4 regions of the Gordonia sp. CPCC 205333 genome follow, and region 2 is predicted to be linked to each of the others. Evidence: predicted binding sites of a transcription regulator. Region 2 holds the regulator's gene; each other region holds the start of a gene.
The links. The regulator LexA, encoded in region 2, represses DNA repair genes until DNA is damaged. The targets are predictions, from matches to a motif close to CGAACANNTGTTCG.

Region 1 (7,866 bases), on a different contig from region 2:
CCAGTGAAGCGTTCTTCACGATGGCGGCTACGTCGGCGATAACTCCGGTGGCCGGGATATAGAGCAGGCACAGGGCGCGCACTGCGGTGCCGCTTCGCGACCAACTGTCGCTGCCGGTTAGTGGGTCGATGTCGGGGCGGCGGGTAGTTGCGTGAATGAGTGCTGCGGCGAGGACGGCGGCTGTGATGAAAGTGGTGTAGCTGATCCAGAGGTCGGTGGCGTCGATCGAATACCTTTGGTGGGGAGGGTTATTCGCACTGAGGAGGATGCGTGATCGGCCGATCGGGGAGAGTAGGACGATAGGGCTCAGTGCGGCGAGTGTTCCGACGGTGCCGACCGCGATGAGGATCCACCGAGGTAACAGGGTGCGGATGCCTCGGGGTGCGAGGGTGGCTATTCGAGGGCCCGATGGTCGCGTTGTTCGTTCGGTGATGATCATCGCTATTAGGGGGAGAAGGAAGAGGCCGGGCCACCATAGTGCGCCGAGTGCTACACGCAGGACCTTGATGTCCGGCGGCTGTTCGGAGTCGATCGCGACCGTGATCATTCCGTACAGCAGCGAAGCCGCCATTGCCACGATGGGAATGATGAAGGCAACCTTTAGTCGCCTGCGCATCGTTCGCCGGTAGTTGAGGTAACTCGCTGACTGTGGAGCCGAGTCCGCAGGGATAACGGTTTTGGTCACGACGTAGACGAGGACGCCGATTGCGGCGATCGATAGCAGAAATGGCGACATTCGCTTCTCCTTGTGTCATTAAACTGATACAAGGCTTTCACGCACCGACTGCTTGTGTCAATCAACTAGTTCAAATTCAGCCATCCGTATCAATAAGTTGACACACTAATACGGAAGCATTACCTTGGCCGTATCAATCAGTTGCTACATCGATACATGGAGACATTCACATGGGATTAATCCTGTTCCTGCCAACCGTCCTTGGTATCGCGTCTGCATTTGGACTTGCGCTGCTTTCGCGATCGCGATCCGCGCTTTCCGGTGATCACGTCGTCATCACGAAGGTCTTTCGGCGGTTGATCGGTTGGCGCATCGGGGGATTCGTCGTTGGGATCGCCTTGGCCATAGCGATCCCCTTTGTCGCACTCGGACTCTTAGGGATCGACTCGCCCGAAGTGATTCTGGTCTGGGCGCCTGTTGCTCTCGCGCTCGTATACTTGCTCAGTCTCCTCATCGGCGAGCACGTCGCCTACCGCCCGGCTGCCGGCCAGCATGGCGCCAACCTCGCCGCACGCGTCGCCAGTCGGTACATCACCGTCCGTGGCGTGATTGTCCCGCTAGTCGCCTCCCTGGGCTTCTTTGCGCTGGCGGTCGCAACATTGGCTCTCACCAATGATCGCGGCAGCGTCATGATCACTTGCGCTAGCCCCTACCCGAACGACTATGGCGCAAGCTCACATTCCACTATCGAGCGCTCGACCTCCTGGGCGTGCCTTGGGAGCATCGCTACCGCTGCGATCCTCACCGCTCTTGTGGCGCGCGCCGCGACCAACCGTGCACGACCCGATACCCACGTCTTCGCCGCAGCCGAAGATGACGCCCTGCGGCGCTCGACGATTCGAGCAGCAGTTGGCATCTACACCTCCTTCGCCGCGATCCTGGGAGCGGTGTTCACGCTGGTCCTCGCCGAAGTCCTCACCTCGGACTTCGAACCGTGTGGAGCGCCGAGCTGGTGGAACCCTATTGGCGTCGCACTGTGGTGGTCGCTGATCGCCTGGTTTGCCGTGTACACCTGGGGTGTGGTCCAGATTGTCTCGCGCCCCATCGCCACTCGCATGTCCGCGACTATCGGATGAGTACCGCGGTCACGGTGGACACCACTGACCCCACACCCCCGTACGAGCAGATTCGCCGGCAAATTGCCGCCGCTATCGAGCAAGGTGCGTTCGAGGTTGGAGCGAAACTCCCCTCGGTGCGACAACTCGCCAACGATCTCGGCATCGCCACGGGCACCGTCGCTCGTGCCTACCGCGAACTCGAACACGGCGGACTCATTCACTCCCGGCGTGGGCAGGGGACCACCGTGCTCGCGTCCCCGCGACCAACCGCAGACCTTCTCGAGGAACAGACGCTGGCGTATATCGCCCAAGCTCGGGCCCTCGGTGTCGACGACGATACGATCGTCGCTGCGGTAGCTCGCAGTCTCGGCTAAGCGGCCCATGACCTCACTTAGTGCCGACTGCCGACCTCGTATTTTTCTGCGCTAGCTGGCTTGGCCATGGTCGTGTCCGCCTCCGCAATGGATGCGAACATATGTTCGATATACTTGGTGGGTGGGCTGGCATAATGGACCTCCGACCTGGTCGGAGATGGAGCGAGTGCTCTCCGGTCGAGCGCCATCGGGCGGCCGATCGGGGGAGACGTTCGCGCCGCCCTATCCGGCGGGCTCTGATCGCCTGGCTGATGAGGGTGTTCCCGATGGTGGTGACGGTCCGGCCTGGTCACGTAAGCGCGACGCGTATCACGCGGATGAGTCGATCAAGCGAGTCAGCTCGACAGTTCCGTACGCCGAACTACACGCGCATAGTGCCTACAGTTTTCTCGACGGGGCATCAATGCCCGAGGCGATGGTCGAGGAAGCGCAGCGCCTGGACCTCAAAGCTCTGGCTCTGACCGACCATGACGGTTTCTACGGCATCGTCCGGTTCGCCGAGGCAGCCCGTGAATTCGGCATGCCGACGGTATTCGGTGCGGAACTGTCACTGGAGCATGACGCAGTTCGTACCGGTGTGCACGATCCTTCCGGTGAACATCTGTTGGTTCTGGCCCGCGGGGCCGAGGGGTACCGGCGGTTGTCGCGCACCATCGCCGACGCGCATATGGCCGGGGGAGAGAAGGGGATACTGCGTTACGACGTCGATGCCTTGTCTGATGCCGCGGTCGGGCAATGGCTGATCCTCACCGGTTGCCGCAAGGGCGCGGTGCGTCGGGCGTTGGACCGCGGCGGACCGCCTGCGGCCGGTAAAGCGTTGGGGGAGTTGGTCGATCGATTCGGTTCCGACAACGTCGTCGTTGAACTGACTTCTTATGGTCAGCCTGATGACGATGAGCGCAATGCGGCGCTGGCGGTCCTCGCCGCAGCGTCGGGAGTGCCGACGGTCGCTACCACCGGCGCGCATTTCTCCGGACCACATCGACGACGGCTCGCGATGGCGATGGCCGCGGCGCGTGCCCGAACCGATGTGGACACCATCGCCGGCTGGTTGCCAGCCGTCGGCGGGGCGCATCTGCGGAGCGGCGACGAAATGGCTCGGCTGCTCCTCGCGCACCCCGAAGCCATCGCCAACGCGGTTGATCTGGCCGACGACTGCTCCTTCGAATTAGGTTTGATCGCACCGCAATTGCCGCCATTTAAGGTGCCCGACGGACATACCGAGGCAACCTGGCTGCGCGAATTGACAATGGAGGGTGCGGTGCGCCGGTACGGAGCGCCATCGTCGAATCCCAAGGCGTACAAGCAGATCGAACATGAGCTCACGATTATCGAAGCGTTGAACTTTCCCGGCTATTTCCTCGTGGTGCACGACATCGTCAGCTTTTGTCGCACCAACGACATCCTGTGCCAGGGACGGGGGAGTGCGGCCAATTCGGCGGTCTGTTACGCGTTGGGGGTCACCTCGGTCGATCCGGTGCGTAACAAGCTGCTGTTCGAGCGATTCTTGTCGCCCGAACGCGATGGCCCGCCCGACATCGACGTCGATATCGAGTCGGATCGCCGGGAAGAGGCCATCCAGTTCGTCTACGAAAAATATGGCCGCCGCTACAGCGCGCAGGTGGCCAATGTGATCACCTATCGCCACCGCTCCTGTATCCGCGATATGGCTCGCGCACTCGGATATGCCTCGGGGCAACAGGATGCGTGGAGCAAGACTCCCGAGCAAGCGCCCGACGACGTTAAGCGACTCGCCGGTGAAATAGCCGGACTGCCAAGGCATTTGGGTATTCATTCGGGTGGCATGGTGATCTGCGATCGGCCGATCGCCGACGTCTGTCCGACCGAATGGGCGCGTATGCCGAATCGAAGCGTGCTGCAGTGGGACAAAGATGACTGTGCCGCGATAGGTTTGGTCAAATTCGATCTGCTCGGCCTCGGCATGCTTTCGGCACTGCACTACGCCATCGATCTGCTGGCTGAGCATAAAGGTATCGAGGTGGATCTCGCGAAGATCGATCTCACCGAAGAAGCCGTCTACGACATGCTGTGTAGGGCGGACTCGGTCGGTGTATTCCAGGTGGAATCGCGGGCGCAGATGGCAACGCTGCCGCGGCTGAAACCGCGCAATTTCTACGACCTTGTCGTTGAAGTGGCGCTGATCCGGCCCGGTCCGATCCAGGGTGGGTCGGTGCATCCGTATATTCGCCGTCGCAACGGTGATGAGAAAGTCGACTACGAACATCCGTCGATGCGTAACGCGCTGGAACGGACTCTCGGAGTGCCATTATTCCAGGAACAGTTGATGCAGCTGGCTGTTGACGTCGCCGGGTTCAATCCAACCGAGGCCGATCAATTGCGTCGTGCGATGGGATCGAAACGGTCGCCGGAGAAGATGGAACGGCTTCGAGAACGCTTCTTCGAGGGGATGGCGCAACTGCACGGTATTACCGGAGAACTCGCCGATCGCGTCTTCGAGAAGCTGGCCGCGTTCGCGAATTTCGGCTTCCCGGAGAGCCATTCGCAGAGTTTCGCCTCGCTGGTGTTTTATTCGTCGTGGCTCAAGTTGCATCATCCGGCGGCGTTCTGCGCCGCCTTACTGCGGGCGCAGCCGATGGGTTTCTATTCGCCGCAGTCGTTGGTCGCCGATGCGCGACGGCATGGAGTTACGGTACACCGGCCCGACATCAACCAGTCATTGTCTTGGGCGACACTGGAATCCGAGGGTGCCGAGGTGCGGTTGGGGTTGGCGAGTGTGCGCAGTGTCGGCGATGAGGTTGCGCAACGGATTGTCGATGAACGAACCAGTGGCGGCGAGTATGTCAGCGCCGCGGATCTTTCCCGTCGTGCCGGGTTGACTAAACGCCAATTGGAGGCGCTGGCCACCGCTGGAGCACTCACCCGGTTCGGCGGTACCCGCCGTCAGGCGTTGTGGTCGGCCGGTGCTGCGGCGGCCGACCGTCCCGACCAGTTGCCGTTGGCAGCCGCGACCGTCGCGACGCCACCGATGCTGCCCGGCATGTCTGACATCGAGTTGGCCGGTGCGGATGTCTGGGCGATCGGAGTGACGCCGTCGAGTTATCCGACGCAATTCCTACGCCCGCGGCTCGACGCACTGGGAGTGGTGGTCGCGGACCGGCTGCTGTCGGTGCCCGATGGGGCGCGGATCATCGTCGGGGGAGCGGTCACTCACCGGCAGCGCCCGGCTACGGCGTCGGGAGTGACGTTCATCAATCTTGAAGACGAGACGGGCATGGTGAATGTGGTCTGTTCGGTGGGGTTGTGGTCGCGGTATTCCGAACTCGCGCGCACGGCGACGGCGTTGCTAGTGCGCGGCAAGGTACAGAATGCGCAGGGTGCGGTGACTGTGGTGGCCGATCGTCTACAACGGTTGGATCTGCGGGTAGGGATGCGGTCGAGAGACTGGCATTAGATTAAGCGAGCCAGGGGGCGAGTGACCTCCACCGATCCAGGTTGGCTAGGTGCCGTTGCAGGATGGAGAAGATAGGGTGGGTCCTGCGTGGCGGGCACGGACGAGGTTGGATCAGCGATCCGTCTCAGGGGATACCCCTGGGTTCATGTACAGCATGGCATTGCGTCTCGCGCAACGCGGCACACTTCGTGTGCTCGTTTGCGCGGCCGACGACAAGTTTTGGTCGTTCTGCCCGCCCGCGCCTGACTTGTTGATACGGAGGGCCGATGATCGGCAAGGGATTAGGGGCAGGCGCTCGTTTCACGCCGGACGAGGTACGACGCATGGTTGCCGCAGTAGAGCGGATGGTCGGATCGCAGCGCGACAGTGCATGGGACCACACCGTCTGGATACGACCGGAATTAAGCGGCGCATTGGTCGAAGCGATCGAACCATCAGATGCGGAGGAAGTGGCCCGGCAGATCCTCGAGAAGTTCGCGGTGCCACCGGTGAGATTGCGTTCGGCACTCTCCACGCTGATTGCTGGGATGCCACCGCGACCCCGGATCGTCGAATTCGATGAAATACGTTCAGGAGCACCCGAATTCGGTTTGCCGCCCATCAACGACGTCGACGCGTTGGCTGCCTGGTTGAACATCACCATCGATGAGCTGATGTGGTTCGCCGATCGGGGCGACTGGCTGCGCAAGTCCGTACCTCGGCTTCAGCACTATCGGGTGCGCCGGATTCCCAAGCGGCATGGTGGGTTTCGAGTGATAGAGGCTCCGAAGGAGCGATTGGCAACGCTACAACGGCGGGTCCTCGCCGGGATCTTGAATTTGGTACCGGCCCATCCTGCCGCGCACGGCTTCGTCAAAGGGCGGTCGCCCGAGTCGTTCGCTAGACCGCATTCTTTGCACGACAACGTGATTCGTATCGATCTTAAGCACTGCTTCGAACACGTCACGATCGGACGCGTGCAAACGGTATTCACCGCGATCGGCTATAGCCCCGCCGTGTCGCGTTACCTCGCCGCGATCTGCACCACATCGACCACGCCAGGCGAGTTACCCATCGACGACGTATTTCATGCGGGGCTACTGCGGAATCGCCATGTCCCGCAAGGGGCGCCGACATCACCCGCACTAGTCAATTTGGCGTTGCGCCGCCTCGACTTTCGCGTCGCCGGCTATGCGAAGGCGAACCAGATGAACTACACGCGATACGGGGACGATCTGGCCTTGTCCGGCGACATGACCATGGGCCGTGCGCTGTGGGTGGTGAGTCAAGTCATCGCCGATGAGGGTTTCACCATCCACCCGGATAAGGTCCGGGTGATGGGCGATCACCAGCGTCAGCAGCTAACCGGCCTCGTTGTCAACGAGCGGCCACGCTCAAGGCGATCCGAATACGATGCGCTCAAAGCGTTGCTGCACAATGCGACTCGAACCGGTGCAGCCGCACAGAACCACAGCGAGCGCGGTGATTTCCGGGCGTACGTGTACGGCCGCATTGGCTGGGTCGCTACCGGGTCAGACATTCGGCGTCAGAAGTTGTTGGCGTTGGCAGCGCAGGTCGACTGGGATAACTGATCGTCGATCTAGCCGTCAAGCGAATCCGGTGAGCTGAGCGCCGGTGTGATCCAAGATCATTGCCGCGTCTGATACGGACAGGCCCTCCTCGATGTACGTCGCGGCCCTGACATACCGGTTACCGCCCTGGTAGGGAAAATCTGAGCCGAATACCAGCCGGTCGGCACCCAACGATGCGACAGCCGCTTGCAGTGCGGGTGCATGGTCATGCCCAACGGTGTCGAACCAGATTCGGCGGGCAGCGTCCTTGGGCGCTTCCGGGCAATCCGGTGCCTCCCACTCCATGATCTGTCGATTCGCCCGTTCCAACACCATCGGTAACGCGCCGCCCAGATGGCAGGTCACGATCTTCATATCCGGGTACCGCGACGGGATGCCCGCCAGAATCAGATGCATGATCGCGATGGTGTCTTCTATCGGCGCACCGATGGACCACGTCAGCGAATGGTCGGAAATGAGCGGGGACTCCGCCCCGCATCCGGCCGGATGGACGAAAAGTATTGCGCCCCTGCGATTCAACTCAGCGTAGAGCGGATCGAAAACTGGACTGGCGATCGACTGTCCGAGCACCGATGTCGTAATCGCCGCCCCGCGCATACCCAGGTCATCCAGGGCGCGATTTAGTTCCGTCAACGCGGCCGACATGTGGGGCAGTGGCAGCGACGCGAGTGCTCCGAATCGCCCGGGGTTCTCG
Region 2 (7,866 bases):
TGGGGAATCACACGGTGGTGGACGGTTGTAACTCGGTGACCTGCACGTTGGCGAGGTCGAGTTGAGTGGGAAATGGTGGCTGAGTGCCGGGCAGTGCCGCAGCGGCCGAGCCGTACGCGACCGCTCGACGTAACCTGTCCGGCGGTGTTTGCCCGTCGAGTTCAGCGAGCAGATAGCCCGCCAACGATGCATCGCCGGCGCCGACGGTGCTACGGGGAGTGATCGAGGGCGCGGTTGCTGACCAGGTACGTTGGCCGATCGTGAGAAGGGCGCCAGCGGCTCCCAGAGTGGTGAGCACGGCACCGCCGGTGCGTGCTGCGAGCTTCTGTGATGCCGTCACCGCAGGAGTGAAATTTCCTGTGGCGGCAGCAGATTCGATCGTGGGGCCGTCGCCGCCGACGAGTTCGGCGAGTTCGTCTGCGTTGGGTTTGAGCAGAGCGATACCCGGTCGGGCGACCGCGCGCAGGGGGGCACCTGACGTATCGACGGCGACTTTGGCTCCTTTCGCGCTCAGGCGTTCGGCGATGTGCGCGTACCAGTCGTCGGGGAGGCCCGGGGGTAACGAACCACATAGAGCGATCCAGTCGGCCGTTGGCGCGAGTTCGTCGATCAGACGAGATAGTGCAGTCTCGGTGGCCTGGTCGAAAGCCGCGCCCGCGGCGTTGATCTTTGTGGTGGTGCCGTCCGGGTCGACGATCGTGATGTTGCTGCGGACCTGGTCGTCGACGTTGATGTATCGGTAAGGCAACTCAACGGCGTCGAGCAGTCCCAGGAGCGCATCGGTGCGGTTCGCTGGCAGGATCGCGATAGTGTCACTGCTCGCGGTGGCGACGACCCGCGCGACATTGACGCCCTTGCCGCCGGCTTCGACCCGTGTGGCGTTGGCGCGCTGAACGGTGCCGTGTGTCAGTGGTTCGCCGAGTTCAACGGTCCGATCAACGCTGGGATTGGCAGTGACAGTGAGAATCATGCGGTGACAACCTCGATTCCTTGTTCGGTGAGTCGTGCGATATCCGCGGGATCGGCGTCCGAATCGGTCACGATGACGTCAACTTCGGACAGGGGGGCGAACGATACGAGCTCGTCGCTGTTGAACTTCGATGAATCAGCAAGCACTACAACACGATTCGCGCATGCGACGATCGCCGACTTGACTGCCGCCTCGTCGGGATCGGGAGTGGAGCAGCCGTGGCGGGCCGACAGTCCGTTGGTGCCGACGAAGGCGACGGAGATTCGAAGCTTGGCGATGGCGGCGACGGTGTCGGCGCCGACGCTGGCCTGCGTGAGACCGCGAAGTCGCCCCCCGATGAGGTGCAGGTTCACTGCGGGGAGCTTGGCCAGAGTCGCGGCGATACCCAGAGCGTTTGTCGCAAGAGTCAGCTCGCGAGGGTCGGTGAGTGCGCGCGCCGCCTGATAGGTGGTGGTTCCGGCGTCGAAGAAGACCGATCCACCCGCGGTCGGCAAGAATTGCTGCGCGGCGATGCCGATCGCGATTTTGGCCTCGCTGTGTTCGGTGATGCGCTGGGTGAGTGGCCGTTCGCCCGCGTCGAGGGTAGTCAGGCCGGGATCGACTGCGCCGCCATGTACGCGATGTACATGACCTGTTCGTTCGAGGGCGGCGAGATCCCGGCGAATCGTCTCGCCGGTGACGTCGAACTGGGCTGCCAAGTCGAGGACTGACACCCTGCCGTGTTCGCGCACGGCCCCGGCGATTGCCTCATGTCGTTCTGCGGCATACATAGAGTCGCCTCCTCTCGTCCAATATGTTGATATCAGGGAAGATTTGTGTTGATATCGTTTGTTTTACCCCCGAATGTGTTGACAAGTCAAGTATTTCTCGTAATCTAGATCACATATATAGCTCGATGAAAGGTGAATCGCGTGTCGGACGCCATCCAGCAGTTGACCGGAACGCCGGTCGTTTCAGGTATCGCCTATGGGCCGGTGATCTGGCCGGGCCCGCGCCCGGAATTCGTTGCGTCGACAGTGGAACTGTCCGACGTCGATCGGGTGCGCGAGGTCGATCGGTTCTCCGCCGCAGCAGCGGACGTCGCCGCGAAACTGCGCGATCGAGCGTCGGCCAGCACGGGCGTGGCCGCCGAGGTACTCAGTGCTACTGCCAGCCTCGCCGAAGATCGTGGCTGGCTCTCCGCCGCGGGCAAGCTCATCAATGCCGGTAGCCCGGCGGCCGACGCGGCGGTCGCCGCCACTAAACAGTTCGCCGACTTGTTCACCAAACTCGGCGGCCTGATGGCCGAGCGGGTCACCGACCTGAATGACGTACGCGACCGCGTACTGGCTGCACTGACAGGTTCGCCCGAACCGGGTGTGCCAGTGCCTGATTCGCCGTCGATCCTCTTTGCCGACGATCTGGCCCCTGCCGATACGGCTGGCCTGGATCCGCAATTGGTAGTCGCGTTGGTCACCCGTCTCGGTGGTCCGACGAGTCACACCGCGATCATCGCGCGACAACTCGGGATTCCGTGCATCGTCGCGGTTGGCGATCTGGCCACCATCGGCACCGGAACGTCGGTTCTGGTCGATGGCACCGCAGGGACGGTCGACGTCGAACCTGAACCGGCGGCGGCGCGGGCCGCAGCGACGCACTGGCAGGCACAAGCGGATTTGGTCGCCGCCTGGGCTGGTCCGGGACGTACCGCGGACGGAATCGACGTCGCTGTCCTGGCCAACGTCGCCGACGGTGCATCGGCGCGGGCAGCATCGTCGAAGCCGGTGGCCGGGATCGGTCTGTTCCGTACTGAGCTGGCCTTTTTGGATCGTGCGGCGGCTCCGACGATCGCTGAGCAGGTGACGAGTTATCGCGGGGTGTTCGATGCGTTCAGCGGCCTCAAGGTGGTCATCCGGACACTCGATGCCGGGTCGGACAAACCGATGAAGTTTGTGAACAGTCCCGAGGAGGCGAATCCGGCGTTGGGCGTGCGCGGCAACCGGATTGCCGGCGCCCAGCCGGAACTGCGGGAAGCTCAACTCGACGCGATCGCATCGGCCGCCGCCGCGAGCGATGCCGACGTTTGGGTGATGGCTCCGATGATTGCCACGGTCGCTGAGGCCGCGGAATTCGCGGCGCTCGCTCGCGGGCGGGGCCTGACGGCCGGGGTGATGATCGAAGTGCCGGCGGCAGCGCTGCTCGCGCCCGCAATTCTGGCTGAAGTGGATTTTGTGTCGATCGGTACCAATGATCTGACTCAATACACGATGGCCGCGGACCGGATGTCGGCCGAATTGGCGGCGCTAACCGATCCTTGGCAGCCAGCCGTACTGTCGTTGGTCTCGATGGTGGCCGCAGCCGGTCGTGCGGCTGGGAAGCCCGTCGGTGTGTGTGGGGAGGCTGCGGCCGATCCGCTGCTCGCCTGTGTACTTGTCGGGATGGGCGTCACGTCGTTGTCGAGTGCGCCAGTCGCCGCCGCGGCAGTCGGTGCCCGACTGGGTCAGGTAACGATGGCATCGTGCGAAGACGCGGCGCGCTGCGCGCTCAATACGGCGGATCCGACGGCGGCGAGGGCAGCGGCGTCGCAGGCGCTGAGCGGGTAACGGGCTGTCGTCGGACTGGACGCTGCGCCTTGGTCGCGGCCGGGGGAGTATCTCCTTCGGAGACGATGGCGGCTGCAGAGTCCAGCCGTGTTGCTGCTGGGGTTGGGATGCGGCGGACTATAGGGCGTAGCTGAAATCTGCGGTCTGGCGGCGATAGGGGGAGATTTGCCCTCGATGAAGGTGGAAACGCATTTTCGGGCTGGGAGCGCCGCAAACAAATCTGCGTTTTGGTGGCTGCCGGGGGAGTCGCGCCCTCGGCGGGTGTGGGAGGACAGACTCCAGTCTGCTTGCCGCCGGGCTCGAATCTGCAGTCAGGACTTTGCCCAGGGAGTATTTCCCTCAACCAACCTGACGATGCAGTTCTCAGCCAGGCAAGCAGTTCTCAGCCGGGCAAGCCACCGTGCCTCGACGTGCGGTCAAGTACGAACCATCGACTGAAATCTGAGCCCGACGGACATCGAGGGAGCGTGCCCCTCGATGGCACCGTCGCTGCAGGTTTCAGCCAGGTTGAAATCTGCGCGCTGGAGGCTTCCGAGGGGTCATTCTCCCCACTTACCGAATCCCCGCAGACTTCAGCCTGTGCGCAGCCGGCTGAAGTCCGCATATAGGCCGCAGCCAGGGGGGAGTATGCCCCTCGCCGATGTTGTGCCCGCAGGCTTCAGCTGACGCCTCGTATCTACACGCGACGCAGAACTGTGACGACTTTGCCCAAGATTGTCGCGTCGTCGCCTGCGATCGGTTCGAACATAACGTTGTGCGGCATCAGCCAGACATGACCGCGTTTGCGTTTAAACGTCTTCACGGTCGCCTCGCCATCGATCATCGCGGCGACGATATCTCCGTTCTCGGCGACATTCTGCTGGCGAACCACTACCCAGTCGCCGTCGCAGATCGCGGCGTCGATCATCGACTCGCCTACGACCTTCAGCAGAAACAGCGAACCGTCGCCGACGAGTTCGCGTGGAAGTGGAAACACGTCCTCGACTGCTTCTTCGGCGAGAATCGGTCCGCCGGCGGCGATCCGGCCGAGTACCGGGACGAAGGTAGGTGTCGGCATCGTCGCAACGCCGCCGAAGGGGGAATCGCCCGACGGATCTGGCTCACTGTCCTGGATATTCACCGCGCGCGGTCGGTTGTGGTCACGGCGGAGCAGGCCCTTGCGTTCAAGCGTGCGCAGCTGATGGGCAACTGATGACGTCGAGGTAAGACCGACCGCGTCGCCGATCTCGCGGATGCTCGGCGGGTATCCGCGCATGCGAACGGACTTGCGGATGTATTCCAGAACCGCGCGTTGACGCGTGGTCAACGTCGCCTCGACGGATTCGGCGAGAGTTGCGTCGAGTGCGCCGTTCGCCGCGGAATCGTCCGACGGTCCCTGCTCGGTCATCAGCTGGTTTCCCTTCTTCGATGGTGCTTTTCGGGTGGCTCGCCAAGGCGGTCTGCACTCAAAAGTAGACGAGACGAGCTGGACTTTCAAACATTTGTTCGACGTGTCGCGAGACATTGTCGGTGGGTCGTGCTAGAAATCGAACATAAGTTCATCGAACACAGGTTCGTACACCAGGAGGACACCATGACCGCAGCACTCGCTCCGCGTATCGCCCCGCGCGCCGGTCTCGCAGCGCCGACGAGGCCTGCGCCCCGCCGCACGCCGGGTTCGACCACCCGCCCGCTCAACCGTCGGCCCGACATCTCATGGCCAACCGGCACACGCTGCTCGGGAACTGACGGCATGCGCGCCCGCGAGGCTCGGCAGATGGCGGTTTATCGTCGACGGCGCGGCGCGGCGAGTGTCCTCGTCGGCGCTGCACTGGCCGGGCTGGTGTGGTTCTTCGCGGTTGTCGGCGGCAATTACGAGGCGTCAGTAGCGCCCGCGCCGACCTCGACTTCGGTGGTCCATGTGCGCGCCGGCGAATCGCTCAGCGCCGTCGCTGCGCGCGTCGCACCAGAGTTGCCCACGCAGGCGGTCATCAACAAGATTGTGGAACTCAATCACCTCGAGTCGTCGGGTGTTCGTGTGGGTCAGGCTTTGGTGACCCCTGTCTACTGAAACCCGTGAAAATGATGGCGGTTACTCTTCTAGGTATGCGCTGTCCCTTCTGCAAACACGATGACACCAAGGTCGTCGACTCCAGGGTTGCCGATGAAGGACAGGCGATTCGCCGGAGGCGCTCTTGCGCCGCATGCGGTCGGCGCTTCACCACCGTAGAGAGCGCGGTCCTCGCCGTCGTCAAACGCAACGGAGTCACAGAGCCGTTCAGTCGAGAGAAGGTTATGCGCGGTGTACGGCGCGCATGCCAGGGCCGCGACGTGGCCGAGGACGACCTTGCGCTACTCGCCCAGCAAGTGGAAGAGGCTGTCCGTGCGTCGGGATCGGCTGAGATTCCGAGCAACGAGGTTGGGCTGGCCATTCTGGGGCCACTGCGGGATCTGGATGAAGTCGCATACCTGCGGTTCGCTTCGGTCTACCGGTCGTTCGAGTCGCTGGCCGATTTCCAGCAGGAGATCGATGAGCTGCGTGAGCATGTAGGCCAACGCCGTGAAGCAGCTGGCGAGACTGACTCGCAGCTCACCTAAATTCCTCGAAGGCGCGTCGAATCCGCTTCTCCGACACCGGATATGCCGTTCCCAAGCGCTGGGAAAAGGTGCCAACCCTTAGCTCCTCGACGAGCCACGTCGCCGATTCGTTGAAAGCATCTCGTCGACCCGGTGGGAGTTGGGCGAGGCGCTGATTCCACCCCTCAACTACACGGTCGATGATCGCGATACCAGCGTTATCCCGATCGGGTGCGAGCGACAGTTGCTCCAATCGAGTGCGCGCACCCCGAAGATACCGCGGCATCTCTTTCAGATGGGGCAACGCCGTTGATGCGACGAAACCCGGATAGATCAGATTATGCATTTGGTCAGCGACGTCGTCTGCGGCGAGTGAGCCGGCATTCGCGTCAATCTCCGCTCGCACCGGCGCTACTTCGCGCAACGTATCGACCACGGCATCGAAAACCGATAGGGCCTTCTCCGCAACCGGGCCGGCGACGTCTTTGCGCAACACGTCAAACTGTTCGGCGGTGCGAATATTGGCCGTCATGGCAGTAGTCACACATTCGAGCACGGCACGGGTGGTGCACTCCGCGAGCATCAACTCGCTTGTCGCATAGGGGCTTTGGCTGAGCGCGAGCGTTCCGGCGGGGTCGAGGGTACGCGTGATTCGCACCGGCAGGGCGGGGAGCGACGCTGCGAGCAATGCGCAGACAGCGGTATGCAACATCCGGCTAGCCTGTGCCGACGACGTCGCGAGTGTGCGGGTGACGCCGCCATCGACTACCTTCAGGGTTGGATAGCGCGTTACCTGTTGTCCCGCAACGGTCTCGGTCTTTTCAAAGGGGATGGTGCCGATACTGTCCGCCGTCCACGTGGTGAAGATGGCCGCCGTGCGCTTGGCTGGTGAGCCGCCGCGTGACTGGAGGGCGGGTAGAGACTTGCCAGACGACACCGTAGCGCCGTCAGCGCCGATGACGCGGAAATTGACGCGCAGGTGTGCGGGGACCGCTTCGATATCGAAATCACTTGCAGCGATGGATAACCCGGTCATCGCGGACAATTCTCTGGCAAGGCCTTTGGTCAATGGCTCCGACCGCGGCTTGAGTCTGGCCAACGCGGCGTCGGCGAAGCGAGATGCCGGGGCCATCGACTTCCGCAGAGACTTCGGCAGTGACTTCACCAACTCGGTTGCCAGTTCCGCGCGCATGCCTGGCACTGACCAGTCGAAGCCCGCGGGCCGAACATGATCGAGGAGCGCCGCCGGAATCACCACGCTCACACCATCATCGGGATCTCCCGGTGCGAATTTGTAGGCAAGGTCGAGTCGTAACGTGCCCTGAGCCCAGGCGCCGGGGAAATCAGTAGGGGACACCGGTGCATCAGCACTGTCGACGACGTCGGCTTCGGTGAGATCGAGCAGGGTCTCATCCGCGCGTCGTGCCGAGCGCCACCACGTATCGAAATGCCGCGCCGACGTCACGTCGGCGGGTATCCGCTTGTCGTAGAACTCGTAGAGTTGATCGTCGGTGATAGTGATGTCGGCCCGTCGGGCGCGATGTTCAATGGCGGCGGCGTCGTCGAGCAGAGCACGGTTATGTGCCAAGAACTTGTGCTCGGTTCGCCAGTCTCCTTCGACGAGCGCGTGCCGAATGAACATCTCCCGACACAGCTCCGGATCGATGGACGTATAGGTGACGCGACGGGAAGCGACCAGCGGAACGCCGTACAGGGTGACCCGTTCATGGGCCATCGTCGATCCGCGCTTGGACGACC
Region 3 (7,866 bases), on a different contig from region 2:
TCCCGCATGAACAGTCGTAGTCCCGCCGGTCATCGACCGCACTTCAATCGTTCCGCGTAGCACCGCGAGTATCTGGGGGCCTGGCATGTCGAATGAGATTGATGACGCGTGCCGCAGGCCGGTGCCGTCCAGTTCCACTCTCGACAAACGGAACTCGCGAGCTTCGGTCAGATAGATACGTTCGGCGTTAATAGTTCGGATCCGCGGCGCCAGATCTTCCGGTGTCACCGGACTGAAGTCCAGAACGCGCAACAGTTCGGGCACGTCGATATGTTTTGGGGTTAGACCGCCGCGCAGCACATTATCGGAATTTGCCATGATTTCCACGCCGGTACCCTGCAGATATGCGTGCAGATTTCCGGCCGAAAGAAAAAGCGCCTCACCGGGTTTGAGATGGATCCGATTGAGCAACAACGCCGCCAGGACTCCCGGATCGCGGGAATAGGACTCCCCAAGTTCGAGCAATGTTTGCAACTCGGCGCGGAATCGAGTCTCTCCGTGCGCCAACAGGGCGACTGCGGCGTCGAGTACCGCTGGGACCAGCGTGGCGATCACCGCCTCGGGCAGGGTGATCCAGGTGGTGAACAGGGCACGCAAGCCATTCGAGTCGGGTTGCCCGGCGAGCATGCCCAGGTACGAATCAAGTTCGGCAACTTGCAACTCGCGCAAGAGATCTACGGTCTGCGCGGGATCCCGGAAGCCGGCCAGCGCATCGAATTCGGTGATCGCGACGATCACCTCGGGCTTATGCCACCCGTCGCGGTAGTTGCGCTCCGGCGCATCCGGCGCGAGCCCCTGCGCGTTCTCTCGGGCGAATCCCTCGGCGGCCTGCTCCGCGCTCGGATGAGCCTGCAACGACAGGGGTTCATCGGCGGCAAGGACCTTCAGCAAAAACGGCAGTCGCGGGCCGAATTCGGCCACCGCACCAGACCCAAGGGCTTCGGTTGGGTGTGCGTCAATTTCGGCCAGCAACGTCGAGGGCTCGCCGCCGCCGTCGACACATGACGACGGTCCGGCCGGATGCGCGCCGAACCACAGTTCGGCCTCCGGATGTGGCGATGGCGTGGGTAAACCGCGAATGGATGCGATCGCTGTCCGGGACCCCCAGGCGTACGGACGGACCACACCTTCGAGCAGTCTCATGCCCGTCCAGCTCCCAACAGTCGTAGATATACCGCTGCCATCTCGGTTCGCAGTGTCACCACAAGGTAGCCCATCGTCTCGTCGCGCCCGGCCACCGCAGTGCTCCCCGAATCTCCAGTGTCGAGGGTATCGACGAGGATATCGGCGGCCAAGTCGCCGACTCGTTGCCGGGTCTGCCAGTGCCGGCCGGCCGAACTGATCACGAGCAGTTGCGGCGGGCGACCGACCGGATCGTCGAACTGCGGATCGTAGAAGATCGAATCGGCTCCGGATTCGGTACTATCCGATCGCACCAGGACCGCACTCAGCGCAGCGGTGAGAGTAAGAGCTGCTCCCGGTATCGCTGCGATGGTTGCGAAGATGACACTGGCCCGACGGGCCACGACATCGGTCGGAGCGTCATCACCGGCCCAAATGGTCTCGCGCCCTTGGACTTTCGACGCCAATAGCTTCGCCTGGTTACGGAACCCTTCCCGATCGGGATGATTGGCTGCTGCCTCGGCGTCGAGTGCGGCCGCCAAGTCGTCGAAGTCGATGACCGCCCCGGTGGTTCGCACCTGGATAAGCGCGGCGCACACGGCGAGTAATCCGGCCACCAACCCACAGAACCGGAATTCCGCGGCAACGTGTATCCGAGGTGACAGATCGATGACTCGTCCGGCCACCGCATCGCGCAGGGGTCCTTCCAACGGAACGAGGCTGACCACTTCGGCTCGACGCCGCGCGCCCCGCGCACCCGCGTCGATGAGCGCGGGGTCGCCCGCGTCGTCACCGGCCAGCACCACGACGTCGAGCGGGCCGATCCAGCCTGGCATCGTCGGAATAACAACAATCGGAACGTCGACGCGCGCGCCCATCGCCGCGACCACGAAACTCACCGCATCGGCGCCGACGGTGGACGCGCCGGTAACGATGACCAGACTCCGCGGACGCAGATCAGCGAGGGCATCGAGTACACCTTCACGGCGGGCCTCGGCGATTGCCCGAACCTGGGCGCCAGCGAGTGCCACGACTTGTAATAGTCCGTCCCGGTCGGCGGACAATAATTCCTCGACGTCGTCGAGGTCAGCGGTGTCAGAGCGCATACGTCTCAGCGTATCGACTCAACCACCGATCTAGTCGACGGGATCGGGAAGTACCCGTAGATGTCCGCGACGACCCGGACGCGGCTTGACCGGCGCACGGTGGCGCCCACCTTCAGCGGGTGCCATCCGGTCGAAGCGAGCATTGGCACTCGATGATGCGGAACGATGCAGCGGTAAGTCATCGAGGCCATCGAGCGGCACACTGCCCACTGCCTTACCGGATTCGCGAACTGCCTCCGCCAACGCGGTCAATTCCAGATCTTCGGGTGGTGCGCTGAAAGTGCGTTCGCTACGTAACATTTCCCAGCCACGCGGCACCGTTATGGTTTCCGCGTGCTCAACACACAAGTCCCACGCATGCGGCTCCGGATTGGTGGACAAGGGCCCGATCACCGCGGTCGACTCGGCGTAGACAAAGGTCAGTGTCGCCACGGCGGCACGCGAGCAGCCCGGGCGGCGGCACTGACGAGGAGAACTCACTCGTAGAGGTTATCCCGTACAACCCCGATGACAGTCGCTGACACACCGTCGAACGGGCGAACCTCACCGATTTACCCGAGTGGATCTAGACTCCATATCCATGTCCAGCCGACGCAGTTCCCGCGCACAACCCCTCGCGCGGCCGTCGGCCCGGCAAACGCCGAGACGGCGACGTGACCGGCGCGGCCGGGGGCTCAGGAGCCCTCTGTTACCCCAACAGGTGCCAGCCTGGCGATCGCGAGCCGACGTATTCGACGCGGTCGCCTTGGAAGCTTTCGCCGATATAGATATCCGCTGGCGAGAGCGCCTGACGGGCCTCGACGTGGCAGTTGACGACATCCCGCGCATGCTTCCCCGCGACACCGAACGTGTCGAATGGCCCGAAGAAGTCACCGCGGACGGAAATGTGCCGCTGGCACGCCTCATCCACGCGGGAATCGACATCCAAGGCAGCCCAACGCGGGCACACATCATCCTGTTTCGGCGCCCTCTGGAGAGCCGCGCGAAACGTGGCGACGACTTACTCGACCTGGTCCACGAAGTTCTTGTGCAACAGATCGCAACCTATCTGGGCGTCGACGAGGAAACTGTCGACCGAGGTCCCGAGGAATGATCCTGTTGGGATCGTCGAACAGCGTCGCCTGGCACGACGAACCTTGAAACTGAGCCGGCCGGGGCCGACGTGGTTCTAGATAATGCCGCGCTTGAGCCGACGACGCTCCCGCTCGGAGAGTCCGCCCCAGATGCCGAAGCGCTCATCGTTATGCAACGCGAACTCAAGGCATTCCGGTTTGACCTCACACCCTTGGCAGATGCGTTTAGCCTCGCGGGTTGATCCGCCCTTCTCAGGGAAGAATGCTTCTGGGTCTGTCTGCGCACACAACGCGCGCTCTTGCCACTGCTCCTCGACCGCATCAAACAGTTGATCAAAGTCGTTGGGTACCAACGACAAATGCTTACGAGCCCCCGCCGCGTCCACGCCCGGGTCGGCGGGATGAAGCGGAGTGTTGAACTCATGGGTATTGCAGTGCGGTTCAAGGGCATTGCCGATGCGGTTTTCAAAAGCCATCGCCGGCGCCTCCTTGGAAGTATCGTTTTCGTCAATCACTGGTCACTTCTGACGCCCATCCGGGGGCATTTTCTCGCACTAGTACAACTTCTCCACTCGCACGCTAGCGTCTGGGTGTAAACCCAACATCCGATACTTCGAACAAATTGTCGAATATGTTGTTAGACAGCGAAGTCTCACACAACATTCTCGATATCGAAAACCGGAATGACACTGTTGTTATTAGATACTCGTAAGGGTACCCAGGTCAAGCCAAAGTGGAAAATTTGCTTTATACCACCGACTTTCGGTAAAAACCGGGCTCGACACGTACCTGAGGTCAGGTGGCGACGGAGCGGGCAGCGCCGCCACGAACGACCCACACTACAGTGAACCCTCGTGAAGGTGACTGTGCTCGTCGGCGGCGTTGGTGGGGCTCGATTCCTGCTCGGAGTTCGAGAACTACTCGGCGTAACGCCATTCCCCCCGACCGACTCCGACCATCAAGCAGCGGCCCATGAAATCACGGCAATCGTAAATGTCGGCGACGATGCGTGGATGCACGGCGTACGCATCTGCCCGGACCTCGACACCTGTATGTACACACTCGGTGGCGGCATCGACACCGAGCGCGCATGGGGACGCCAGAACGAGACATGGCATGCGAAAGAAGAACTCGCGGCCTATGGCGCCGACCCAGATTGGTTCGGATTGGGCGACCGCGACTTGGCGACCCATTTGATCCGCACCCAGATGCTTGAGGCCGGCTATCGGCTCGCCGATGTGACCGCAGCCCTATCCAAGCGGTGGCAACCCGGCGTCCGACTCCTGCCCGCCACCGAGGACCGTCACGAAACGCATGTCGTGGTGTCCAAGCCGGGCGGCCAGGACGGTGAGCGGGTGGCCATCCACTTCCAGGAATGGTGGGTCCGACATCGTGCGGCGATCCCAACTTTCGGCTTCGCCCAGGTGGGGTCGGAAGCAAAACCCGGGCCCGGCGTGGTCGATGCCATCGCCGATGCCGATCTGGTGCTCTTCGCGCCGAGTAATCCAGTCGTGTCGATCGGTGCGATCATGAGCGTGCCGGGACTACGTGCGGCCCTGCGTAATACAACCGCACCGGTGGTCGGCATCTCCCCGGTCATCGATAACAAACCCCTGCGGGGCATGGCCGATGAATGCCTGACCGTGATCGGGGTGGAAACCACGGCGCAGGCGATCGCCGAACACTACGGAGCGCGCAGCGGCAATGGACTCATCGACGGCTGGCTGATCGCCGACGGCGACTCCGCGCAGGTCGACGGGATCGCCATCGGTACCGCACCGCTGCTGATGACCGATCCGGTGACCACGGCGAAAATGGTTGTCGCAGCGGCAGAACTCGTCGGCGTCACAATGCCGGAGGCGGACCGGTGACCGGTGACAAGGCAGCGGCCATCTCCGATCATCGCGCGAGCGGCGAACTGCGAATCCTGCCGGTGACCGGACTGGGCGAATTCGGACCGGGTTCACATGTCGCGGCCGAGATCGCCGCGGCGGCCCCCTGGCTCGCCGATGGCGACGTCGTGGTGATCACCAGCAAGATCTTCTCCAAGACGGAGGGGCGAATGGTGTCAGCGCCGACCGATCCCGACGAGCGAGATGCCTTGCGTCGCAAGCTTGTCGAACAAGAGTCCGTCCGGGTGTTGGCGCGCAAGAACCGCACGCTGATCACCGAGAACGCATACGGACTCGTCCAAGCGGCAGCAGGCGTCGACGGATCGAATGTGCCGTCGGACCAATTGGCTCTGCTGCCAGTCGATCCCGACGCCAGCGCGGCCCGCACCCGTAGCGCGTTGCGGCAGGAGCACGGAGTCGACGTGGCCGTCGTCGTGACGGACACCATGGGTCGCGCCTGGCGCAACGGTCAGACAGACGTCGCCATCGGCGCATCGGGTATCGCGGTAAGCCATCCGTACGAAGGCGGCGTCGACGACTACGGAAATCCGTTGATAGTCACCGACATCGCGGTGGCCGACGAGATCGCCGCGGCAGCCGATCTCGTGAAAGGGAAGCTCGCCGGCGTGCCGGTCGCGGTGATTCGCGGCCTGAAGCCCCGCGACGACGGTTCGACCGCGCGGGCGCTGGTCCGGTCCGGCGAGGAGGATCTGTTCCGGCTGGGGACCGATGAGGCACTCCTACAGGGCCGGGGCGAAGCGCTACTGACTCGCCGTTCAGTGCGTCGGTTCGTCGAAGGCAATGTCGACGAGGAAGTGATGAACGCCGCTTTCGCCGATGCCTTGACCGCTCCCGCCCCGCACCACACACACCCGGTCCGCTTCGTGTGGGTCCGTGACGGTAAACGGCGGCGCGCGATGCTTGACGCGATGACGCAGACCTGGCGCGCCGATCTTACCGACGACGCGAAGACACCAGAATCCATCGAGAAGCGTCTGCGCCGCGGTCAGATCCTTTATGACGCACCCGAACTCGTCGTTCCGTGCCTGGTTCCCGATGGCGCGCACGACTACCCGGACGAGCGGCGTCGGGCGGCCGAACACACAATGTTCACCGTCGCGGCGGGCGCTGCGGTGCAGGGACTGCTCGTCGCCCTGTCGGTACGCGGCGTCGGCAGCTGCTGGGTCGGGTCGACAATCTTCGCGCCGGCTGCGGTGCGGTCGACGCTCGCGCTCGATGCCGACTGGGAACCTTTGGGGGCCATAGCGATCGGCTATCCCGACGACGCGCTGACACCGCGTCCGCCCGCGCCGATCGATGAGTGGGTAGTGCGCCGGTGACTGACTCGTCGGGCCGGGTATTGGCGCGCTCCGCCGTCGAATTGCTGTCGGAGTGGACCACTGGGGACATCGGGCAGGACTCGCTTCGACACACCTATCTCGCATTTCTTGCCGCGAATCCCGATGCCTGCCTTCGTCGTTCGGCGTCGGGACACTTGACGGCGTCGGCGCTTGTCCTGGACGATCGCGGCACGCACACGTTGCTGACGTTGCATCCGCGGATCGGGCGGTGGGTGCAGTTGGGCGGACATATGGAACCCGAGGATCCGTCGGTCGACGCGGCGGCATTACGCGAGGCGACCGAGGAGTCGGGATTGCCGGGACTGCGGCTAGCCCGATCGCCGAGCGGCCGGCCGTCGATCGCGCGGCTGCACACCCATCCGATCACCTGCTCGCTCGGTGTTCCCACCCGCCATCTCGACGTGCAGTTCTGTGCTGTAACACAACGGGATTCGTCGGGCGAGCTGCCTGAGCCCACGCGCAGCGACGAATCGGTCGACCTGGCGTGGTGGCCGGTCGACGACCTGCCAACCGATGCCGACGACATAACCCTGACGCCGCTTATCGCGGCCGGGTTGGCTCTGGTGAACGGGTAGCAGACGTCGGGGCGCAGATTCCTGTCCGGCTGAAGTCTGCCGAGTCAACGTCGGCTAGGGAACAGTTCCCTTGCACAACCTCGCCGCGCAGATTCCAGTCTCCGGCCCGCCCGACGTCGCGTCAGACCCCGGTCGACTTGGTCACCGAGAACGTCGTGCATCCCTCGCCGCTGATTGTGCCACTCATCTGCGTCGACGACACTTTGTCCGCCTGTGCGTTGACCATCACGTAGTTGCGCGGGGCAACGATCCATTCCGTTGCGGTAAAAGCGATTCCGCCGACCTGGTCGTCGGCCGCCGTCATCGCGAAACTACCGCTCGACGCCGTATCGGTGCCGCCGGGGCCAAAGGTGAAGACCGCTCGGTTGGTCCCGTTATCAGCGGCCGCTTCGACGGTGAGGGTCAGTTTCGTTGATCCCTGCGCGCAGGTGTAACTGCCGGTCCACGATCCGACGACCGTGCTGACGAGTGTGCCTGGCACCCGATGTGCGGTGCCCTCGGTCGTACACGCCGACGTTGACCACAGCGCCGCGAACACCCCCAGAGCCACCCCCAGCCGGGTCGCGCTACTCGATCCGAACACCCTTACCCACCGTCACGATGCCACCCGGGCTAACTGCATAGTGCTGACGATCATGTTCGAGATTCACTCCTAGCTGGGCTCCGTCTGCGATCACCACATTCTTGTCCAGGATCGCGTTGCGCACGACGGCTCCCGCGCCGATTCGCACACCCGG
Region 4 (7,866 bases), on a different contig from region 2:
ATGGTCTGCGCAAGCAGTGGCGCGATGGTGAGGACAGTCAGGTTGGCGAAGCGCTTCTCAGTCGGAATCGGCAGCGTGTCGGTCGCGATGACTTCCTTCGCACCACTGTTGGCGAGACGCTCGGCAGCCGGGTCGGAGAATACGCCGTGCGTGGTAGCGATGATGACCTCGCCGGCACCGGCATCCTTGAGGACCTTCACGGCGCCGGCGATGGTGCCGCCGGTGTCGATCATGTCGTCGATCAGGACGCAGGTGAGGCCTTCGACGTCGCCGACGACGCGGTTGGATTTGACCTGATTGGGGACCAGCGGGTCGCGTGTCTTGTGGATGAAGGCCAGCGGTGCGCCGTTGAGGGCATCGGCCCATTTCTCGGCGACGCGGACGCGACCGGAGTCGGGGGAGACCACACAGATGTTGTCGGTGCCGTAGTGCTCACGGACGTAGTCGGCGAGTTGGCCCTGTGCGTGCATATGGTCGACCGGACCGTCGAAGAAGCCCTGAATCTGGTCGGTGTGCAGGTCGACGGTGATGATGCGGTCGGCGCCAGCGGTTTTGAGCAGGTCGGCGACGAGGCGGGCCGAGATGGGCTCACGGCCGCGGTGCTTCTTGTCCTGGCGCGCGTAGGGGTAGAACGGGAGGATCGCTGTGATGCGCTTGGCCGACCCGCGTTTGAGCGCGTCGATCATGATGAGCTGTTCCATTAGCCACTTGTTCAGTGGGGCGGGATGGCTCTGCAGTACGAAGGCATCCGAGCCGCGAACCGACTCCTCGAACCGGACGAAGATCTCGCCGTTGGCGAAGTCACGCGCGGTTTGCGGGGTGACCTTGACGCCGAGTTCGTCGGCGACGGCGTCGGCCAACTCGGGATGGGCGCGGCCAGAGAACAGCATCAGGTTCTTCTGGTTGTCGGTGGTCCAGGTCATCTTTCCTCAATCTGGTGTCGAGCGGGCTGAGACGTCATGCGGTTCAGTTCTGGTCTTGCTGGGCGGCTTTGGCTGCGGCCGCGGCTGCGGTGTCGGGTCGTTTGCGAGTAACCCAATTCTCGATATTGCGTTGTGGCCCACCTGAGACCGCCAAAGCGCCCGGTGGGACATCTTGCCGGACAACGGTTCCCGCGCCGGTGTACGCACCATCGCCGATGGTGACCGGAGCGACGAACATATTGTCCGAACCGGTTCTGCAATGCGAACCGATCACGGTTTGATGCTTGTTCACGCCGTCGTAGTTGACGAAGACACTCGACGCTCCGACGTTGCTGTGCTCGCCGATCACCGCGTCCCCAACGTAGGTCAGGTGCGGAATCTTGGTCGAAGCCCCGATCTGCGCGTTCTTCGTCTCGACGAACGCGCCGATCTTACCGCCCGTTCCCAGGTGGGTCCCCGGCCGGAGGTAGGCGAATGGGCCGACCGTTGCGCCGTCGCCGATGATCGCGGAATTGCCGTGGGTGCGGATGACCGATGCGCCTTCACCGACCGTCACGTCAGTCAGGGTGCTGTCGGGGCCGACTATCGCGTCGGTCGCGATGATCGTCTCGCCGTGCAGTTGGGTGCCGGGTTCGATGCGGACGTCTTCGGCGATGGTGACGTCGATGTCGATCCAGGTGGACGTCGGGTCGACGACCGTTACTCCCGCGAGCTGATGGCGTCGGATAATGCGGCGGTTGAGTTCGGCGCCGAGTTCGGCGAGTTGGGCGCGGTCGTTGCAGCCTGCTACGACGGCCGGATCGGAGACGCTGAACGCACGGACGGGGCGGTTCGCTTTCCGGGCGATCTCGACGACGTCGGTGAGGTAGTACTCGCCCTGCACGTTATCGGTGGAAATCTGGGTGAGCGCATCGCGCAGCATGGCGGCGTCGAAGGCGTAGATACCGGCGTTGACCTCGGTGATCGCCCGCTGGAGTTCGGTGGCGTCTTTGTGTTCGACGATCGCTTGTACATCCGAGGTGTCATCGTCGCGGACGATGCGGCCATATCCGGTCGGGTCGTCGGCGGTGAAGCTGGTCAGGGTGACCGCGGCAGTCGGAGCGGTGGTGTGCGCGTCGAGGAGCGAGGTAAGCGTCGGGCCGTCGAGGAGCGGGGCGTCGGCGACGGTGACGAGTACGGTGCCGTCGAAGTCGTCGGGGAGCGCGGTCAATCCGACGCGTGCGGCGTCGCCGGTGCCGCGCGGGAGGTCTTGGTCGGCGATGAGGACGTCGCGGCCGAGTTCGCCGGCGATGTCAGCGATAGCAGCGGTGACGCGATCGCGTTCGTGACTGACCACTGCGACGAGATGTGCGGGTGCGATGCCGTTTGCGCCGTGTAGTGAATGTCCCACCAGGGAGCGACCTGCGATTTCATGCAGGATCTTGGGCGTCTTCGATTTCATCCGGGTGCCCGCGCCTGCGGCGAGCACGATCACCGCGGTTGCCGATGGTGTGGAGCGGTCGTGGTGGTTGCCCTGCCCCGTCGTCATCAATGACCTCCGCGGAAAGTTGTGGTTGCGCTGGCTGGCGTGTGTCTTGTGGACACATGCGCCGGTGGCGATCCTACGCAGGTCACTCGGTACAACCCAACTCGCGAGTAACCCGACCTGCCGATACATGGTGATCTGAGCGAGTGCTAAGAACGACTGGGAACCCAATCATTCATCGTGACCAAAGTCGAAATGAGGATTTGAACGAGATGACCGCACAGAAAGTTGCCATCGTTACCGGTGCCGCGCGAGGAATCGGCGCGGCTGTCGCCAAGCGTCTATCCGCGGATGGTCTGGCCGTCGCCGTACTGGACCTGAGTGCTGAGTCGTGCGCTGACACGGTCGCCGCGATCACTGATGCGGGTGGTAAGGCCATCGCTGTCGGTGCCGACGTATCGGACGAAGCGTCGGTCGCAGCAGCGGTGGAGAAGGTCGCCGCCGAACTCGGCGGGCCGACTGTCCTGATCAACAATGCGGGCATCATCCGCGACAACATGCTGTTCAAGATGAGCGTCGATGATTGGGACGCGGTCATGGGAGTGCACCTGCGCGGTGCGTTTTTGATGAGCAAGGCGTGTCAGAAGCATATGGTCGACGCCGGCTGGGGTCGTATCGTCAACCTCTCGTCGACGTCGGCGTTGGGTAACCGCGGCCAGGCGAACTACTCGGCCGCCAAGGCCGGTATGCAGGGATTCACTAAGACCCTTGCCATCGAGCTGGGCAAGTTCGGGGTGACCGCGAATGCGATCGCGCCGGGATTCATTGAGACCGAGATGACTGCGGCGACCGCAGCTCGGATGGGCGTCGAATTCGAGGAGTTCAAGAAGTTCAGCGCTGCACAGATTCCAGTGAATCGTGTTGGCGCGCCGGAGGATATCGCGCATACCGCTTCGTTCTTCGCGAGTGAGGGTGCGGGCTTCGTGTCGGGCCAGGTTGTTTACGTAGCTGGCGGTCCGAAGGACTAAACGCCAGTCTCACGACTCGATGGGGCCTGGCCGTGTGTACGCACGGCCAGGCCCCATTTGTCGATCTAGTGTCGCACCAACTGTCTGCCGAAAAAGAGATCCGAATGTTGGGAGCGTGCTACGTCGGCGACGGTTAGGTGCGCTTCGATGATCGAGTGACGATAGTTGCCTGGCGGCTCGGGAGGTCTGTCTGGCGGTCTGGTGACGTTGAGGTAGGCGTGATGAACGGTGTTGACGTGCAGCGAATGGTTGGTGCCAGTGGGACGCCAACCGACGCGTCCGGCATCGGTCACGGTGGTCTCCCACTGTCCCGGGCGGCGCCCGACGCTGCGGTTGTGTTTGCCGCAGGCGGCGCCGAGATGGTCGATGTCGGTGGCCCCGCCGTCAGCCCAGTCGGGCATGTGGTGAGCTTCGGTCCGGCTGAAGGGAACATCGCAGCCGGGGGCGGTGCAGCCACGGTCGCGGGCGAACAACGCGAGTCGTTGGGCTTTGCTGGCGAAACGCTTGCCGCGGGCGAGGTAGAGGACTTCGCTGGTGTGGTCCTTGAACACTGCGAGGTGCGAATTTGCGTCAGCGGCCAGATTTAGCAGATCGACAATTGGCAGATGAGTACCGGTCGCGGTGAACGCGAAGCCAGCATGGGCGGCGAGTTCACTCAAAGTGGTGGTGACGACGATTTCGGCCGGCAGTCGATCCGGATGGCCGAGACCGTTGTTGCCGATGACGAAGTCGCATAACGCGACGAGTGCGTCGTGGTTGCGTTGACCTTGCGAACGTAGGTCGCGGTCGCGGGCGGTGTCGAGTTGGTCGGAATTAGTGTCGTCGGCTCCGGTTGGCGAGTTCGGGTCGTCGGGGTTATTCATGCCGGGGGCGGCCCATCGGGTCAAGATGGCTTCGAATTTGGCGCGCAGTTCGGGAGTGAGGGTGGCACGTAGGTTCGACATCAACTGGGTGTCTTGCGGGGTGAGGCTGAGTCCGCGACGGCGTTTGCGGTCTGTGTCGTCGGTTGCTTGCCCGTCGGGATCGAGGTGCGCGACGATGCGATCCCCGGTTCGAGCGGTGTCGTGCGGGGTCAGTTCGCGCGCGGCGTCGGCCAGGATTGTTTCCGCGCGGGTGACGACGTCGGGTGCGATCGCACTGGGGATTTTCGTCATGACCGCTGCGATCACCGATACGTGGTCGGCAGTGATCGCGCCGTCGGCGACTGCGGCTGCGGTGCCCGGCAGCTTCGGGTCGAGCCATTCACCTTGTGCGCTGGTCATCGAAGCCAACGACCGCATCTGAGTCATCCGGCGTCGCGTTTCAGTGGTCCCAAGTCGCAGTCCCTGGCTCAAGAATGGGTAGATGGTGAAATAGCCCTCGGCCCGAAAGGCGCCGCGGTCGGACACTTCTAACGCAGTCCGCGCCGACACGATGACGCTCTTATTGCGTGCCCGCTCGACGGTTTTGAGTAACTCGACGCTGGCTTCGTCGGCCATTTCTGTCAGACACACGGTAGATAATCGGTTCGTGACCGATTCAAGGAGCCGGGCCAACTCAAGTGGCGACTCAGGGAGGTTCGATGCCCCCACCGACTCTTTCGACGTCGATTCCATCATCCCTCCTGGATCGAAGATATATTCGATTATACACTAAAATACCTGACTGGGAACATGATTCGATAGCCAATTTTGCGACGCGAAGCCTCACTGGAAGTTGGTATGCGTTCGACGGTCGGCGTGTGGCACAATCATCTGCGCAGTAATCCGCCATGGTGTAATCGGCAACACTCCTGATTTTGGTTCAGGCATTCTAGGTTCGAGTCCTGGTGGCGGAGCAGCGGTTTACCCGATGGTGGGAGTCAGTTCGGCTCCGCGACCATCGCCTCGGGGGCTACTGGGGGTTCAGGGCTCTTAATCTCCGCTAGCTCGACGCGGAGTCGGCGTATCTCAGCAGTCAAGTCGGCGATCGCGGAGGTTGTTTCGTCTTGCGCCGCTTCGCTGTCTTCGATCGCTTCGACGAGCCAGGATGCGAACATACCCGTGACCACGCCGAGCAGGGCGATGCCGGCAATCATGAGTGTCACCGCAACACATCGACCGGTGACTGTTGTTGGATATCGGTCGCCATACCCGACGGTCGTCATCGTCGTGATCGCCCACCACAAGCCGTCGCCGACGCCGGTGATATTCGAATTCGGTTGTCCGCGTTCGGTGTCGGTGATGGCGAGCGACGCGATGACAAGCACCGTGACCGCCCCGGCCGCGGCGTAGACGACGACACGGCCGCGTAGCGAGCGCGACCCGGCCCGGTTCAAGATCGACAGTACGGCCAGCAATCGCAGGACCCGTAGCGGTCGCAGCATCGGCAAGGTGAGGACGAAGAGGTCGAATAGGTTCTTGCGGACGAATAACCAGCGGTCGGATGCAAGGGCCAATCGGGTGATGTAGTCGACTATGAAAAGCGCCCAAACAACGATGGTGATTGTTGAGCAGGCTTCTCGGAGCTCTGTTGTAAGGTCAGGTTCTATGATCGGTGCGGCGTACGCGATCAGGAAGATGACTGCTGCCCCGAAGAGTGGCCATTCAAAGAGACGTAACCACCGATCAAAACCCGATGACGTGTAATTCATCAGTCGAAAATACTCGGAGCGAGGGCGGCCGAGTGCCTTGAACTGGGAATCTCGCCCAACGCCGCTTCGTGGCTTAACCTCCCATCAGTTTCGACTGCCACACTCGCGAAGTGATTGCTCGCACCGGCTTGGCTGCCTCGGGTGGACAGGTGGCCATCGCGACGCTGATGTCGCGTGCAACCGGATTCCTTCGTACCGTCCTACTTGCCGCAGTTCTCGGTGTTGGTGCCGTCGCCGATGCCTACAACGGTGCGAATGTGTTTCCGAACATGGTTTACTCGCTGTTGCTCGGCGGTGTGCTGTCCAGTGTCGTGGTTCCGATCCTCGCTCGTTCCCGGCTACGAAGTCGCGCCATCGACGACGAGTTTGTTCAGCGATTTCTGAACGTGTCGGTCGTCGTGGCCCTTCTCGTCACTGCTGCGATGGTGGCCGTCGCTCCGTGGCTGGCCGACTTCTTCGTCGGGGCGGGCGCACAGCGTGATTTGACGCGATTGTGGGCGTATTGCTTTCTGCCCCAAGTCTTCTTCTACGCGATAGCTGCCTTGGTGACAGCTGTTCTCAACGTTAGGGCCAGTTTCGGTGCGCCGTCGTGGGCACCGCTGGCGAACAACCTGATCGTCATTGTCACGGTGGGGATCTTTGTCGCGCTGCCCGGCCCGACTGTGCTCTCGCCGTCGTCCATTTCGCCGATGCAAGTACTGGTTCTGGGCGCGGGGACCACCGTTGGCATTGTTGGGCAGGCGGGGTGGTGCCTGGTCATCTTGCGGCGCACCGGGTTTCGATGGCGATGGCGCGTTCGTGTGCTGCCTTATACGATGCGGCCGATCCGGACCGGAGCCAGATTGGCCGGCTGGGTGATCGTGTACGTGATCGCCTCTCAAATCGGGGTTGTAGTGGTCACGCACGTTGCCTTCGACCGTGCGAGTGTGTCGACCTATACATATGCCGACCTGCTGATCGCGCTTCCCTACGGTGTCGTCGCGGTGTCCATCCTGACGGTGCTCACACCGCGTCTAGCAAACGCTGTGTCGCTCGGTCGCCTTGGCCATATTCGCGCCGAACTACGTCTCGGCGGGCGGTACCTCCTGGCGCTATTGATCCCGATCGCGGGTGCACTCGCGGTCCTGGCGCCGACCGCGTCCGTATTGGTCTTCGGTGGCCGGGTCGATGCGACAGACGCGAGTCTGATCGGACAAGCGGTGGCGGCCAGCGCATTTGGCTTGCCCGCCCTCGCTATCGTCATGCTCCAATTGCGTGTGTGCTATTGCGCTGACGAAACACGCACTCCGGCGCTGATCAACGTGCTGATGGTGGCGGTGAAGATTCTGGTGATCTTCATTGGCGTCGCCGTGATTCCTGCAGTTCCAACGGCAGTCCTGCTCTGCGTCAGCGGTTCACTGTCCTATGTGGTGGGTGCGCTCGCCGGTCACTTCGCTCTGCGCCGGCGTTACGGTCTGTTGGGTTTCCGTCGGGTCGCCGAGGCGGCGGCGCGATCGGGGACGGTGACGGCTGTTGCGGCTCTCACCGCGGTCGCGGTGATGATGGGAATCTGTCAATTCTCTTTCGATACAACGGGATTCGCGGGGCGAATCCTGCTGGCAAGCGCGGGAGCGACAGTAGGTGTCGCAGTCTTCACGTACTTGCTGCGGATTATTCGTGTTCCGGAGATTTCGCGAGTAATGGATGTGTGCCGATCGGCCATCCGGCGATAGCCGCCCGACCTCGACGTCACACGGCTTGCTTGGTCTCGTCGACTATGCGATTCATCCACATCCGCATGGTGTCGACCAACATACCTGCGGATTCGTCTTCGTCGACGGTGCCCATCACCCGCATCAC

Region 1: the regulator LexA is predicted to act here: its motif matches at 2,263-2,276, upstream of AAFP29_RS15460 (error-prone DNA polymerase).
Region 3: the regulator LexA is predicted to act here: its motif matches at 3,916-3,929, upstream of cofD (2-phospho-L-lactate transferase).
Region 4: the regulator LexA is predicted to act here: its motif matches at 5,026-5,039, upstream of AAFP29_RS16375 (DUF222 domain-containing protein).

The regions. Positions count from the first base shown of each region.
Region 1 covers NZ_JBCLVI010000004.1:199,269-207,134, reverse strand. The annotation lists gene AAFP29_RS15475 (hypothetical protein) at 1-736, opposite strand, end outside; gene AAFP29_RS15470 (hypothetical protein) at 907-1,812, shown strand; gene AAFP29_RS15465 (GntR family transcriptional regulator) at 1,827-2,168, shown strand; gene AAFP29_RS15460 (error-prone DNA polymerase) at 2,290-5,601, shown strand; gene AAFP29_RS15455 (reverse transcriptase family protein) at 5,925-7,172, shown strand; gene AAFP29_RS15450 (amidohydrolase family protein) at 7,188-7,866, opposite strand, start outside.
Region 2 covers NZ_JBCLVI010000003.1:366,553-374,418, forward strand. The annotation lists gene AAFP29_RS11925 (1-phosphofructokinase family hexose kinase) at 8-970, opposite strand; gene AAFP29_RS11930 (DeoR/GlpR family DNA-binding transcription regulator) at 967-1,740, opposite strand; gene ptsP (phosphoenolpyruvate--protein phosphotransferase) at 1,882-3,552, shown strand; gene lexA (transcriptional repressor LexA) at 4,229-4,939, opposite strand; gene AAFP29_RS11945 (LysM peptidoglycan-binding domain-containing protein) at 5,126-5,602, shown strand; gene nrdR (transcriptional regulator NrdR) at 5,638-6,129, shown strand; gene hrpA (ATP-dependent RNA helicase HrpA) at 6,122-7,866, opposite strand, start outside.
Region 3 covers NZ_JBCLVI010000005.1:512,479-520,344, forward strand. The annotation lists gene manA (mannose-6-phosphate isomerase, class I) at 1-1,143, opposite strand, end outside; gene AAFP29_RS20280 (hypothetical protein) at 1,140-2,228, opposite strand; gene AAFP29_RS20285 (DUF3499 domain-containing protein) at 2,259-2,708, opposite strand; gene AAFP29_RS20290 (metallopeptidase family protein) at 2,809-3,321, shown strand; gene AAFP29_RS20295 (WhiB family transcriptional regulator) at 3,397-3,660, opposite strand; gene cofD (2-phospho-L-lactate transferase) at 4,156-5,172, shown strand; gene AAFP29_RS20305 (coenzyme F420-0:L-glutamate ligase) at 5,169-6,533, shown strand; gene AAFP29_RS20310 (NUDIX hydrolase) at 6,530-7,129, shown strand; gene AAFP29_RS20315 (hypothetical protein) at 7,251-7,712, opposite strand; gene glgC (glucose-1-phosphate adenylyltransferase) at 7,696-7,866, opposite strand, start outside.
Region 4 covers NZ_JBCLVI010000004.1:391,948-399,813, reverse strand. The annotation lists gene AAFP29_RS16390 (ribose-phosphate diphosphokinase) at 1-923, opposite strand, end outside; gene glmU (bifunctional UDP-N-acetylglucosamine diphosphorylase/glucosamine-1-phosphate N-acetyltransferase GlmU) at 967-2,451, opposite strand; gene AAFP29_RS16380 (SDR family oxidoreductase) at 2,661-3,416, shown strand; gene AAFP29_RS16375 (DUF222 domain-containing protein) at 3,482-4,894, opposite strand; tRNA gene AAFP29_RS16370 (tRNA-Gln) at 5,161-5,232, shown strand; gene AAFP29_RS16365 (potassium channel family protein) at 5,257-6,027, opposite strand; gene murJ (murein biosynthesis integral membrane protein MurJ) at 6,138-7,739, shown strand; gene AAFP29_RS16355 (TetR/AcrR family transcriptional regulator) at 7,756-7,866, opposite strand, start outside.